4 regions of the Blautia sp. HA9023 genome follow, and region 4 is predicted to be linked to each of the others. Evidence: predicted binding sites of a transcription regulator. Region 4 holds the regulator's gene; each other region holds the start of a gene.

Region 1 (3,425 bases), on a different contig from region 4:
CTCTGACACGAGCCGGAATAATAGCGGTGCAATAATGTTCAGCTAGTTCCTGATAAGTTTCATTGATCTGCTGGTCTTTCCATCCCCCATTGTGAATAACTGCGGTTTTGCAGTTATCCGGTACGAGGATTCTGGCAACACCGCCAAAGTACTCATACATATGGACATGAGCATTGATCCATGATCTCTGCTTCATATCCAGAAATGCTTCCACATATGCATACTGACTGTAAGTCATTACACCTACAAAGATGTAAGATTTTAAGATTTCACCAGTGTCAGGATCAATAATTGTTGCCGGATCACCAGCCCAGTCAACCTCAACCTGTTCGCCGGGTTTACGGTTGATATGCATGGTAGCACGATGTTTCTGCTCATCCTGTTGGATGTGATAGCAGAATTGTGAATACATGAGTGGTTCTTCACCGTTGGCACGGCAATCCTCTATGTACTCAGTCCATAAGAGCTTTTTGGTGACTCCATTACGGAGCAGTTCCTTACGGATGTAAGCGTAGTCGGGCATCTTCTTACTGGCAGATACCTTGCTCTCTTTCGAGAACATGAGCTTTTGAAGCTCTGTGTCGGTCATTGATTCATCAAGAGGCCAAGAGATATTTAGTTCTCTGGCACGTTTTTGAACTTTGACGACAGTTTTTTGTGAAACACCACAGCTTGCCATGATGTTACGTTGTGAGAATCCCAATCCGGTAAGCCGGATGATTTCTCGATATTTGGTCATAATCGTGACCTCCTCATAATGAATTTACACTAAAAGTGCATAACATCATTATAAGGGTTTAGGAAAAATGTGATTCCATTTTTGCCGGAATCGTGATTCCCTAAAAAACGGAACATTGATTTCCATACGCCGGACAGGTGATGGATTTCACCCCGGATTATTCAACTTACTTGTATCAGGAGGGGTACAAGCCCCTCCTGATAAACTGCGGAACAGTTATTCGGTTATGAGCAAGTAGCGAAAGCGGATTGCGAATATCCGATTGACCCAATTGATCATTTTCCGACAGACTGCTTTATTCTTTTTTATAATCACTGCTTTTTAAACGTACGATAAATTTAATACCTTTATCCATCATATGTATAAACGCAGGTGTAGAAGGATATCCTCGGTCCATGATAATGATAAATGGAATATTTCCTATTGTTTCCGGTATTCGCTCTAATTGCTTTTATGCCAGGCGCATCTCATCAAATTTTACTTTGTTACAATCACTTTCTAGTATCATGCGATTCATTACATCATAGATACAGCCTAATCCTATTTGAGCCTGGGGTTTTGTATTTTTTCGGCTTGCAGAACCATACAGTTCCAGCGTTTCAGCAGTGGTAGGAATATTAATGTCTGAGCCGTCTGCCGACAAAATGCCTTAAATTCATTAGAACTCATTTTTTCTATGTCCATGAATGTACGTTTTTGAGAATGTTTCATCAGCATCACATCCTTTTCTGCGGCAGGTTCATGGTTTTTTTTTACAATATAAGCATATAAAAAAAAGCAGAAGACATCTAATTTTTTTAGAATAAATATCGTCTGCTTTAAGTTAATGACATTGCATAAAATCAAGGCTTCACAAATTCTTCACAAAATAATTAGCACTCATCTCTTGACAGTGCTAATAATGCGTGTTATAGTACATACAGAACAAAGGAAGAGAGAAAAAGAAATCTTCCGGAGAAAGTTCTTACAGAGTTTTCAGAAACAGTAAATTAAAAACGCCTGCATAATATGCAGCGAATATAGATCAGGAGGAATGAGTTATGTTAATGCCAAGTATTTTCGGAGAAGATTTATTTGATGATTTTATGGGATATCCTGCAGGCCGTCAGGCAGCTGCCAATGCTTATCCTCAGGTGAAAGATATGATGAAGACAGATATCCGTGATGTTGACGGAAATTATGAACTGGATATCGATCTTCCGGGATTTAAGAAAGAAGATGTGAAGATCCAGCTGAAGGATGGTTATCTGAACATCCAGGCAACCAGAGAAGAGAAGAAAGATGAGAAGGATGAGAAAGGCAAATATGTTCGCAGAGAGCGTTATACAGGAACCTGCAACAGAAGCTTTTATGTAGGACCAAATATTAAACATGAAGATATCCATGCGAAATATGAGAACGGAATCCTTCACGTAACATTCCCGAAAGAAGAGACCAAGAAAGAAGTAGAAGAGAAGAAATTTATTGCAATTGACTGATCTAATAGAGGAAGCCCCCATCTTAAGGCTGTAAGCCCCAGGTGACGGGATGATGTCATAGCAGCAATATCCGGAACAACCCAAACGGATATGAAGATTCCAAATGTCATATTGCATTTGTTTAATATAAACCCCCTTTTTTTCACCCCTCTGCCAACCCCGGCAGAGGGGCTTTTTGCGTTCCAGTCTGAAGTGCACAGGTATGTAGAAAGCCCAGTGTTGTGCTCGCACATAAGCTGGGCTTTCTACATACCTGTATAGGGCGGACGCCCGACATCGAGATGCAGCGCAGCGGAATCGAGATGCCGCACTTCAGACGTACCTTTTGAATATCTTTACACCTTTTCCCCACTCTGTTATACTTGGAACAGGTAAACAGCGGAAATTCGGTAATACTATAAATTGGGGAAAGAGTTTTTACAGAGGTGAACATATGGGAGATAGAATCAAGGTTATTATGGACTGCGATCCGGGAATTGATGACGGCATTGCGCTGGCTTATGCGGCGGCACATCAGGACGAATTGGAGCTTCTTGCGATAACAACATTTGCAGGAAACGCTACCATTGATAAAGTAACGAAGAATGCACTGGAACTGGCAGATTTTTACGGACTGAAAGTTCCTGTGGCAAAAGGCCAGGAGCGCCCTCTTGTAAAAGAGCCGCTTCATGCAGAAGAATTCCACGGAGAGACAGGCCTTGGCCACTGTGTTCTGCCGGAGACAAAAAAAGAGCTCGCATCAGACAATGCAGTGCTTTTTATCCGTGATATTCTGAATGACCTTCCGGAAGGTGAACAGGTAACGGTGATCGAGACAGCACCAATGACCAACCTTGCATTGCTTTTGAGGATTTTTCCGGAGGTGAAGGAGAAGATCCGCCAGATCGTATTTATGGGCGGCGCGGCGAAAGGCGGAAACATCACACCGGCAGCGGAATTCAATATTTATGCAGATCCGGAAGCAGCGAAGATCGTATTTTCTTCCGGAATTCCACTGGTGATGTGCGGACTGGATGCTACCCTGAAATGCAATCTCACCAGAAACCAGATTATGAAATTATGCCAGTCCGGTAACCCGGTTGCAAAAGCCTGCGGCGATATGGCCGGTTATGTACTTGGAAATCCTACCAAATACCGTTGTGTGGCAAGTATTCATGATGCGGTACCATTTATGTACCTTCTTCATCCGGAGTTTTTTAAGACGGAAA
Region 2 (3,425 bases), 580 kb from region 4:
CCAGTGCGTCCGGATGGGACGGGTCGAGACAGTCATTATAGGAAATCCTCCACTCATCCGGGATGTTCTCATCCTCATTAAGAAGCAGACGTACCCAGATTCCCGGGCGGACACCTTTTTCTTTCAGCTTGTCTGCAAGGCCTTTCATATCCGGGAACTTGGCGTTACCTTTTGTCCATGGTCCTCCGTTGTATTCGTCCAGGCGGTGATGCTCCTGCCAGCAGTCATCAATAACCATGAATGGAGGATTTTTTACCCCTTCGGTCAGTTTCAGGATGTAATCGGTATCACTTAAGATCTCCTCTTCAGAGCTGTCGCCGTAAGCATAGTACCAGTTGTTGCTTCCATATACCGGGAACTCCGGGAAAATCGGATCTGTACACATTTTTTTGCAGAATTCCTGTGCAGTCTCAAAAGTATCTGCTCCTTCTGATTCCATGCAGACGATCTGTGCGGCATGCAGCTTTCTTCCTTTCAGCTGTACTCCTGTATTACCGCAGCGAACATCCAGAAATAATGTGATTCCCTTTGTATCTGCCTGCCAGCAGCACATAGCGGAAGGGCGGACCTTTACACCAAAGCAAAGGACTTTCTCAGAAAGCTTCGCCAAAAAATACCATGGCAGATAACGATTACCGCTCATTCCATGCCATTCCACATCACCATAGGTACGTTCCCAGGCATCTCCCAGGAATCTGGCGGATTTTGGGATCTTGTAATTCCATCTCAGTTTTACACATCTCACTGCATCCTCTGAGGTGACAAATATATCCTCATGTTCACCTGCATCCTGAAATTCCACGGTAGTCGCACCGGCCGTTACTGTCGGCTGTCCTCCCTGGCATACCAGTCTCTCATCTTCTGTCTCCACAGTTACATAATCCGGTACACCCAGTTTAAAATCTGCATATTTTTTCTTCATTTCTTTCTCCTCCTGCATTTTTCCAACTATTCAGCACATCCTTTTATTGTCAGTCCAATCCAAAATGACATAGTCAAGCGGATATTCGCAATCCGCTTTGCTACGTAGCTCTACACCAAATAACTGCTCCGCAGTTTATCAGGAGGAGCTTGCACTCCTCCTGATACAAGCAAGTCCCCACCCACTGCTTATTGCTTTTCGCAACCCCGCAGGGGACTTACTTGATTTGGTTAAAATTTTTCTTCAACGCATGTCATCTATATGCCTTATTATATTGATTTTTTTTCTTTTTTCTATGCTTTAAAGTTTCTATAACATTGCAGAATGTTCAATCCGTGTCTTTGATATGACTAAGGGTGGAAGTTACTTTTTCATTTTACCGTTCACAAATTCTTCACAAAAAAATTAGCACTCAAGGCTTGACAGTGCTAATAATACGTGTTATAGTACATATAGAACAAAGGAAGAGAGAAAAAAAGAAGAGCTTCCGGATGTTCCAGATAACTAAGACATCACCACAGCGGAATAAACCGCAATGGTAAGACCGACAACAGCTGGATCCCCTTGATCCGATCCGCCGGAACGGCGTTTCAATTTGAAAGGAGAAATGACTTATGATGTTCCCGAGTGTATTTGGAGAAAACTTATTTGATGACTGGATGGATGATTTTGGTTTCAGAGATAACTTCTTTGGCGGCAAGAATCCTCTTTATGGCAAACATGCCAAAAATATTATGAAAACTGATGTACGTGAGACTGATAAAGGCTATGAACTGGATGTAGATCTTCCTGGATTTAAGAAAGATGAAGTTCAGGTACAGCTGAAAGATGGTTATCTTACTATCTCCGCTGCCAAAGGCCTTGATAAAGATGAGGAAGATAAAAAAGGCAATTATATCCGCCGTGAGCGTTATGCAGGCAGCACAAGCAGAAGCTTCTATGTTGGTAATGGCGTAAAGACCGAAGATGTTCATGCTAAATTCGAGAATGGTGTTCTGAGACTTTCCGTTCCGAAAAAAGCAGCCGAAGAAATCGAAGCTGACAAATATGTATCTATTGAAGGATAACAATGACTCACTTTCACAGGAGGAGGGGAATCCACAGTGATTCCCCTCCTCCTCTTTTTATACATAACACCAGCCACTCGCATTCCACTTCGCTGCATTCTCATTGTCAAAAAATTCATAATATCGGGCATTTTTTAACAAAGTTATTAGTATTTCAGAATATTTTTTTGTATATTTTGCAGTACATTATTCCATTTTTTTGAAGTTAATGGTATAATATGCACATTAACTAAATCTGTTTCGCAATCTTTCAGGACAATACTCCTGAACAGCCACGTAAAACACGATCATGACAGGAGGTTTTTATTATGGATCAGGACAAAATGATTAAAATCTATGCACGTAGTGACAGCCGCATTCAGCTGAAAATGATTCCGGGACATTTCGTAACTTCTCAGTCTCATATCACGCATTATCTGGACCTCACCACCATGAAATCCAGATGCGCCGAAGCGCAACGTATCGCAGCCACTCTCGCAACAAATTATGAAGCATCCATTCCGGTAGACACCATCGTCTGCATGGACGGACTTGAAGTGATCGGTGCCTATCTCGCTGAAGAACTGACCAAAGCCGGTGTACTTTCCATGAACGCTCACCAGACCATTTACGTCATCACACCGGAATTCAACAGCACCGGACAGATGATCTTCCGCGACAACTATGAGCCGATGATCAATGGTAAAAACATCCTCATCCTCAACGGTTCCATTACCACCGGTTCCACACTGAACCGTGCCATCGAAAGCATTCTCTATTACGGTGGCAAGATTCGCGGTGTCGCAGCCATCTACAGCAGCGTAGACAGCGTAGCCACCCTCCCTGTCCACTCTATTTTCCAGGCCAGAGACATCCCGGACTACCACTCCTACCGCTCCGATAACTGCCCACTGTGCAAAAGCCGTCAAAAGATCGATGCCATTGTCAGCAGCTATGGATATTCTGTATTATAAGTTTAACCAAATCAAGTAAGTCCCCTGCGGGGTTGCGAAAAGCAATAAGCAGTGGGTGGGGACTTGCTTGTATCAGGAGGAGTGCAAGCTTCTCCTGATAAACTGCGGAGCAGTTATTTGGTGTAGAGCTACGTAGCGAAGCGGATTGCGAATATCCGCTTGACCCGAATCTGCAAACAAAGAGGAAGCCATATATTAACCAATGCTTCATAGATAACATCGATATCCCTATGGCTTCCTCTTTATGATTTCTGCTTATAATTGATATTCTCTGTACATGGCTTCACGCATTTCTTTATCCGTAACAACCTTCTGAATCTCATCACCCCGGCCATCAAGGATAAGCCTGTTGATCAGAACACTAAGACGCTCCTCACCCTGGGCCATTCCTTGGGCCATTCCTTGAGCCATTCCTTGAGCCATTCCTCGTTCTAATCCCAATGCTTCAGCCTGTTCTTTAGCTTCCGCAAGCAATCTTGCCCT
Region 3 (3,425 bases), on a different contig from region 4:
TAGCTTCTTTCAGGTCAAGACCAAGCTCATCGGAGATCACCTGTCCGCCTGTCAGGATCGCGATATCCTGAAGCATCTCTTTTCTTCTGTCACCATAGCCAGGAGCTTTTACAGCTACTACCTGGAAGGTTCCTCTCAGTTTGTTGACGATCAGAGTTGTAAGGGCCTCACCCTCAACATCCTCAGCGATGATGAGAAGTTTCGCACCGGCCTGAACAACCTGCTCAAGAAGTGGAAGGATCTCCTGGATATTGCTGATCTTCTTGTCTGTGATCAGGATGTACGGATCATCAAGAGTTGCCTCCATTTTCTCCATATCTGTGGACATGTATGCGGAAATATATCCACGGTCAAACTGCATACCTTCTACAAGGTCAAGCTCTGTATGCATGGTCTTGGACTCCTCAACAGTGATAACACCGTCTTTGGAAACTTTCTCCATAGCATCAGCAACAAGCTGTCCAACCTGCTCATCACTTGCAGAGATTGCTGCTACGTTAGCGATCTGCTCTTTGCCGTTGATTGCCTGGCTCATGTTCTTGATTGCTTCTACTGCAACATCTGTTGCTTTTTTCATACCTTTTCTGAGGATGATCGGGTTGGCACCTGCTGCCAGGTTCTTCATTCCCTCATGAACCATTGCCTGAGCAAGTACAGTCGCTGTTGTAGTACCATCACCTGCTACATCGTTTGTCTTGGATGCAACTTCCTTGATGATCTGAGCACCCATGTTCTCGAATCCGTCCTCAAGCTCGATCTCTTTTGCGATGGAAACACCATCGTTTGTGATAAGCGGAGCACCGAAAGATTTGTCAAGTACTACGTTTCTTCCTTTCGGTCCAAGTGTTACTCTTACTGTATCTGCAAGTTTATTTACACCAGCTTCAAGTGCTGCTCTTGCTTCTGCGCCATATTTAATTTCTTTTGCCATGATAAAATGACCTCCTATTTATATTGATATACGATAAGATGTTTATATTATTTAATAACTGCCAGGATATCTTCCTGTTTTACAATGATGTAATCCGTACCATCCATCTTAACTTCTGTTCCTGCATATTTGGAGTAAATAACAGTGTTTCCGACTTCTACTTCCATCTTTACTTCTTTGCCATTTACAACTCCGCCAGGACCAACTGCGATAACTTCTGCCTGCTGTGGTTTCTCCTGTGCCTGTCCCGGAAGTACGATTCCGGATGCTGTTGTCTCTTCTGCCTCAACCTGTTTTAATACTACTCTGTCGCCTAAAGGTACTAACTTCATGATCTATGTTCCTCCTTATCAGTTCCATTTTCGTTTGCTAGCACTCACTTTCTACGAGTGCTAATCACTATGGCTATATTAGTGAATTTCACGTTTTTTCGCAACTCTTTTAAGATATACTATTTCTAGTTTATTCTCTTTATATCTCTTTTATACTCTTGTTTTCTCTTATTTTCTTAATTTCATTATTTATTTTGATTTTTTCTAAAAAGATACACTTTCCTTTTATGCGATCCTGCAAAAGAATTTCAGTAAAAAAGAGACTGCCCACAATAACGGGTAGTCTCTTTCGTCACGTTCTTTATCTTATATTATCAGTCGGCAGATAATGCAGATCGCATTATGCCTTTTTGTTTCTCTGTGCCTTGATCTCCTCAAGCTCGTCGAAGATTACTTCATTAAGAACCTTAATGTAAGTTCCCTTCATACCGGAAGAACGGGACTCGATCACACCTGCACTCTCAAATTTACGCAGTGCATTTACGATCACAGATCTGGTGATACCTACGCGGTCAGCAATCTTGCTGGCAACAAGGATGCCTTCGTCTCCATCCAGTTCATCAAAGATATGGATGATCGCCTCAAGCTCTGAGAAGGACAGGGTACTGAACGCAGATTTCACGATCTGCTGCTTTCTGTCTTCCTCCGCATTCTCATCATGAACCGCACGCATCATTTCCAGACCTACAACAGTTGTACCGTACTCACTGACAATAATATCTTCAATATCATACGGATGATCGTTACGATACATAAATAATGTTCCCAGTCTCTCACCTGCAATATCGATAGGGTTTACGATTCCCTGATAATTCCCTGGTACATGCTCAAAGCCAAGTGTCTGGAGATTGACATTCTCCTTGGTAGAAAGAACGCCAAGAAATCTCTCGTTCAATAACGGATCAATATGTCCGCCGATCTTATCATCGATCAGCTCTGTGATCTCATCTACGCCCGGACAGATACTGACTCCCAGAACCTTACCTTTCTTACTGAGTACCAGGATGTTGGAACTTAAGGTTTCCATGAGCACCTGGCAAATGTCGTTAAACACTACCTTGCTTGAGCTGCTGTTATGCAGAAGCTTATTGATTTTTCTAGTTTTATCTAGCAACTGAACGCTCATTTTTTCCTCCTTTCACTTTCGTACCTTGAAAGAAATCGTTTTTCTAGTCTAATATTACACGTTATTCTGGAAATTTACAAGACATTTTTATATTTTTTTTATTTTTAACGGGATTTTCTGAAAATTGGTAGAAAAGCATTTATTCCATCAATCTTCATCTTTTGGTTTCTGTTCCACATATCCGCAGGTTTCCTGGCTGCAAACCAGCTTATTTCCCTTTTCGAGCATATAATTGCCACATTTCGGACATTTCTTTGCGGATGGTTTCTGCCAGGACATAAAATCACATTCCGGATTATTCTCACATCCGTAATATTTTCTGCCCTTTTTCGTTTTTTTCATGACAATTTCACCGCCACATTTCGGACATGCAACACCAATCTTTTCATAATATGGTTTCGTATTACGGCAGTCCGGGAATCCCGGGCAATGCAAGAAATCTTCCGTGTGGACCATACTTAATTACCATGTTACGGCCACAGTTGTCGCAGACTACATCTGTAACCTCATCCTGGATATCAACTTTCTCCAGTTCTTTCTCCGCCTCATCCACATCATGTTTCAGATCCGGATAGAAATTACGTACAACAGTCTTCCACTGCACAGTGCCTGCCTCCACGCAGTCCAGAAGTCCCTCCATGGTAGCTGTAAAGTTTACATCCACAATACTCGGGAATGCCTGTTTCATAATATTATTAACAACTTCACCAAGCTCTGTAACGTAAAGATTTTTCTGTTCCTTTGATACGTAGCGTCGGCTGATGATCGTTGTGATCGTCGGCGCATAGGTACTCGGGCGTCCAATTCCCAGTTCTTCCATGGTTTTTACAAGTGATGCCTCTGTATAATGTGCCGGTGGCTGTGTAAAATGCTGTTCCGGTTTCAGTTCTTTCAGTTTCAGCTCCATGCCTTTTTCCAGGCTCTGACTTAAAATATTGCCTTTTTTGTCATCGCCCTCTTCTGTATACACAGACATAAAACCATCAAACGCAACCTTGGATGCCGCAACCGTAAATACATACTCGCCGGCTCCGAT
Region 4 (3,425 bases):
TGTCTCGATGGACAGAGACAGCGGAGTAACATCCAGAAGAAGGATATCACCGGCACCTGCATCACCCGCAAGTTTACCACCCTGTACGGAAGCACCAAGTGCAACACACTCATCCGGATTCAGGTTCTTGCTCGGCTCTTTGCCTGTTAACTGTCTTACCTTATCCTGTACTGCCGGGATACGGGAAGAACCACCAACCAGAAGTACCTGGCCAAGCTCGGAAGCTGTGATACCTGCATCAGACAGTGCACGGCGAACCGGCTCAGCAGTCATCTCTACAAGATCATGTGTCAGCTCATCAAATTTAGCTCTTGTAAGGTTCATATCGAAATGCTTCGGTCCCTCAGCTGTAGCTGTGATAAACGGAAGGTTGATGTTTGTTGTTGTTGCGGAAGAAAGCTCTTTCTTAGCTTTCTCAGCTGCCTCTTTCAGTCTCTGAAGAGCCATCTTGTCGTTGCTTAAGTCTACGCCCTCTGTTCTCTTGAACTCGGAAAGCATGTAATCTGTAACTTTCTTATCAAAGTCATCTCCACCAAGACGGTTGTTACCAGCTGTGGAAAGAACCTCGATAACGCCATCACCAATCTCGATCACAGATACATCAAATGTACCACCACCAAGGTCGTATACCATGATCTTCTGCTCTTTCTCATTGTCAAGGCCATATGCAAGAGCTGCTGCTGTAGGCTCGTTGATGATACGTTTTACATCAAGACCTGCAATCTTACCTGCATCTTTGGTTGCCTGACGCTGAGCATCGTTGAAGTAAGCCGGAACTGTGATAACTGCCTCTGTTACTTTCTCACCAAGATATGCCTCTGCATCCTTTTTCAGTTTCTGAAGGATCATTGCGGAAATCTCCTGTGGAGAATATTTCTTGTCATCGATGGTTACACGGTAATCGGTACCCATCTCTCTTTTGATAGAGGAGATTGTTCTGTCTGCATTTGTAACTGCCTGACGTTTTGCAGGCTCACCTACCAGACGCTCTCCTGTTTTTGTAAATGCTACAACGGATGGTGTTGTTCTTGCGCCTTCTGTATTTGCGATAACTGTCGGCTGTCCACCTTCCATTACGGCTACACAGCTGTTTGTTGTACCTAAGTCAATACCAATAATCTTTCCCATGATTTTTTCCTCCTGTTTTAGTCTGTATCTGTTAAAATAAAGTTTGTTGTCAGTTAGTTCGCAACCTTTACCATACTGTGGCGTACTACGAAATCCTTGTAGGTGTAACCCTTCTGGAATTCTTCCACCACGATGTTCTCTCCAACCTCTTCATCCTCCACATGCATCACTGCATTGTGGAAATCCGGGTTGAATTCCTTTCCCACTGCTTCGATCGGCTTCACACCAAGCTCATCCAGTGTTGTGGTAAGCTGCTTGTAGATCATTTTCATTCCATCTGCAAAAGCATCACCTTCCTGTGCCTGTGCAAGACCTCTTTCGAAGTTATCCACAACCGGCAGGATCTTTTCAACGATCTCTTTTGCTCCGATAATGTACATGCTGGATTTTTCTTTTTCCGTTCTTTTACGGAAATTATCAAATTCAGCCATGGTACGCTTCAGGCGATCGGTAAGCTCCTCCACCTTCTGCTCAGATTTATCTTTTTTCTTCTTTCCGAAGAAGGAAGTTTTTGATTTTTCTTCTTTTTTATCCTCTGAGGCAGCTTCTTCGCCTGGAGTATTGTTTTCTTCCTCCGGCAGATCTTCTCCCTCCGGTGTCAGGTTTTCTTCTTCCTGATCTCCGTCAGTTACGGGGATTTCCTTCTCCGCTTCCTGCTCTTCGGATGTTTTCTTTGTTTCCTCCGACACTTTTTTTCTACCGCCTTTCTAAGTTTTCTTCTTTTTCAAAACGTCATCCAGATGATTCTTCAGTTCCTTCAGACTGTCCACTACATTCTCATAATCCATTCGTTTGGGACCGATGATCCCGATGGTTCCGTACATTCCGTCTCCCAGTTCATATCTGGCAGTTACAATGCTGCAGTCCTTCATGGTCTGGATCGGCATCTCATCACCGATGTAAACCTGGATTCCTGTATTCTCTCCATCTGACATCTGTTCTTTTACAAGATCGGCAAGTTCATGCTTCTCCTCAAATGCGGAGATCAGCTCCGTTGCCTTCTCTTTATCGGCAAGTTCCGGATACTTGAAGATGTTCGTTGCACCTGAAGTATAGATCTCCATATCTTCCTCTTCCACATGAATGGTGGCTGCCACTGCATCCAGAACCGTTGCCACCACACCGCTGTGGCTGCCTGCCTGTTCCTTCAGTCTGGCGATCATCCCAAGGTTGATATCCTGGATCGGGATCCCATTGAGATTGGTATTAAGAAGAAGATTCAGTTTCAGGATCGTCTGGTCGTCCATTTCCTCATCCAGATTGATGATCTGGTTCCGGACTGTGTTGTTGTCACTGACAACCACTGCCACAAGCTGAAGCTCGCTCATTCTCGACAGCTGGATGAACTTGATCTTGTTGCCGCTGTACTGCGGAACGGAAACCATGGTAGCATAGTTGGTATTGGAAGCAAGAACCTTCGCAACCTTCTTAAGCACCTTATCCATCTTATCTGTCTTCTCAATGATCAGATCTCGCAGCTCTGCAACCTCTGCTTCCTTCTCCTTCATCAGCTCATTGACGTAAAGTCTGTAGCCCTTATCAGAAGGAATTCTTCCTGCTGAGGTATGAGGCTGGACGATATAGCCCATATCTGTCAGGTCTGACATTTCATTTCGGATCGTTGCGGAACTTACATTGAGATCCGCATACTTGGAAATGGTCCTGGAGCCAACCGGTTCTCCGGTTTCCATATAGGTCTTGATGATTGCTTTCAAGATTTTTTGCTTGCGCTCATTCAACACCTCTTCCATGAAGCCATCTCCTTTCCTTTTTATTCTTCCTGACGGATGTTGATTCTTTTTTTATATCTGTTAGCACTCATTTTAGTGGAGTGCTAACATCTACAGTCTTTAAGATATCACCATGTAAAATATTTGTCAATATGTTTTGAAAAAAAGTTCTTATTTTTTCAAAACAAAAAAAGCATCAGTACGATGCTTTTTTGTAATACTGGTCTATGCAGTTCTGTGCCCCAGCAAAAAATTCCGCTTCTGTTTTCTGTCCCAGCACATATTTCTGAAATTCCGTCCCCATGGACGAAACAGCTTCTATGGAATCGGCACACAGTGGTCTTGCCTTCAGCTTATAATCTTTCAGATATTGCCGGATCATTTCAATGCCATCCAGATCAAAATTCTTATCCTCGATCACATCCAGTCTTGCCGGACACATTTTTGTCAGCTGTCCGTAATTTTTACTGGCCTCATATCCGGACACATACTGGAGGAACTTCAGAGCTGCTTCTTTATGATCAGAATTTTTATTCAGTACATACTGCCAGGTTGCGATATTGGTCA

Evidence for each region. Region 4 encodes HrcA, which represses chaperone genes, less so after heat shock. Its sites were predicted from a motif close to TGTTAGCACTCNNNNNNNNNGAGTGCTAACA; they were not measured.
Region 1: the regulator HrcA is predicted to act here: its motif matches at 1,610-1,640, upstream of AC04Q6_RS07240 (Hsp20/alpha crystallin family protein).
Region 2: the regulator HrcA is predicted to act here: its motif matches at 1,326-1,356, upstream of AC04Q6_RS10645 (Hsp20/alpha crystallin family protein).
Region 3: the regulator HrcA is predicted to act here: its motif matches at 1,299-1,329, upstream of groES (co-chaperone GroES).

The regions. Positions count from the first base shown of each region.
Region 1 covers NZ_JBWLUR010000006.1:703,021-706,445, reverse strand. Annotated here, with positions in the region: gene istA (IS21 family transposase) at 1-739, opposite strand, end outside; gene AC04Q6_RS07240 (Hsp20/alpha crystallin family protein) at 1,780-2,217, shown strand; gene AC04Q6_RS07235 (nucleoside hydrolase) at 2,651-3,425, shown strand, end outside.
Region 2 covers NZ_JBWLUR010000008.1:148,291-151,715, reverse strand. Annotated here, with positions in the region: gene AC04Q6_RS10650 (glycoside hydrolase family 36 protein) at 1-922, opposite strand, end outside; gene AC04Q6_RS10645 (Hsp20/alpha crystallin family protein) at 1,537-1,989, shown strand; gene AC04Q6_RS10640 (phosphoribosyltransferase) at 2,298-2,942, shown strand; gene AC04Q6_RS10635 (RpnC/YadD family protein) at 3,198-3,425, opposite strand, start outside.
Region 3 covers NZ_JBWLUR010000009.1:88,986-92,410, reverse strand. Annotated here, with positions in the region: gene groL (chaperonin GroEL) at 1-931, opposite strand, end outside; gene groES (co-chaperone GroES) at 979-1,263, opposite strand; gene codY (GTP-sensing pleiotropic transcriptional regulator CodY) at 1,604-2,389, opposite strand; gene AC04Q6_RS14165 (topoisomerase DNA-binding C4 zinc finger domain-containing protein) at 2,537-2,731, opposite strand; gene topA (type I DNA topoisomerase) at 2,793-3,425, opposite strand, start outside.
Region 4 covers NZ_JBWLUR010000008.1:730,625-734,049, reverse strand. Annotated here, with positions in the region: gene dnaK (molecular chaperone DnaK) at 1-1,128, opposite strand, end outside; gene grpE (nucleotide exchange factor GrpE) at 1,182-1,817, opposite strand; gene hrcA (heat-inducible transcriptional repressor HrcA) at 1,836-2,879, opposite strand; gene AC04Q6_RS13335 (ABC transporter substrate-binding protein) at 3,055-3,425, opposite strand, start outside.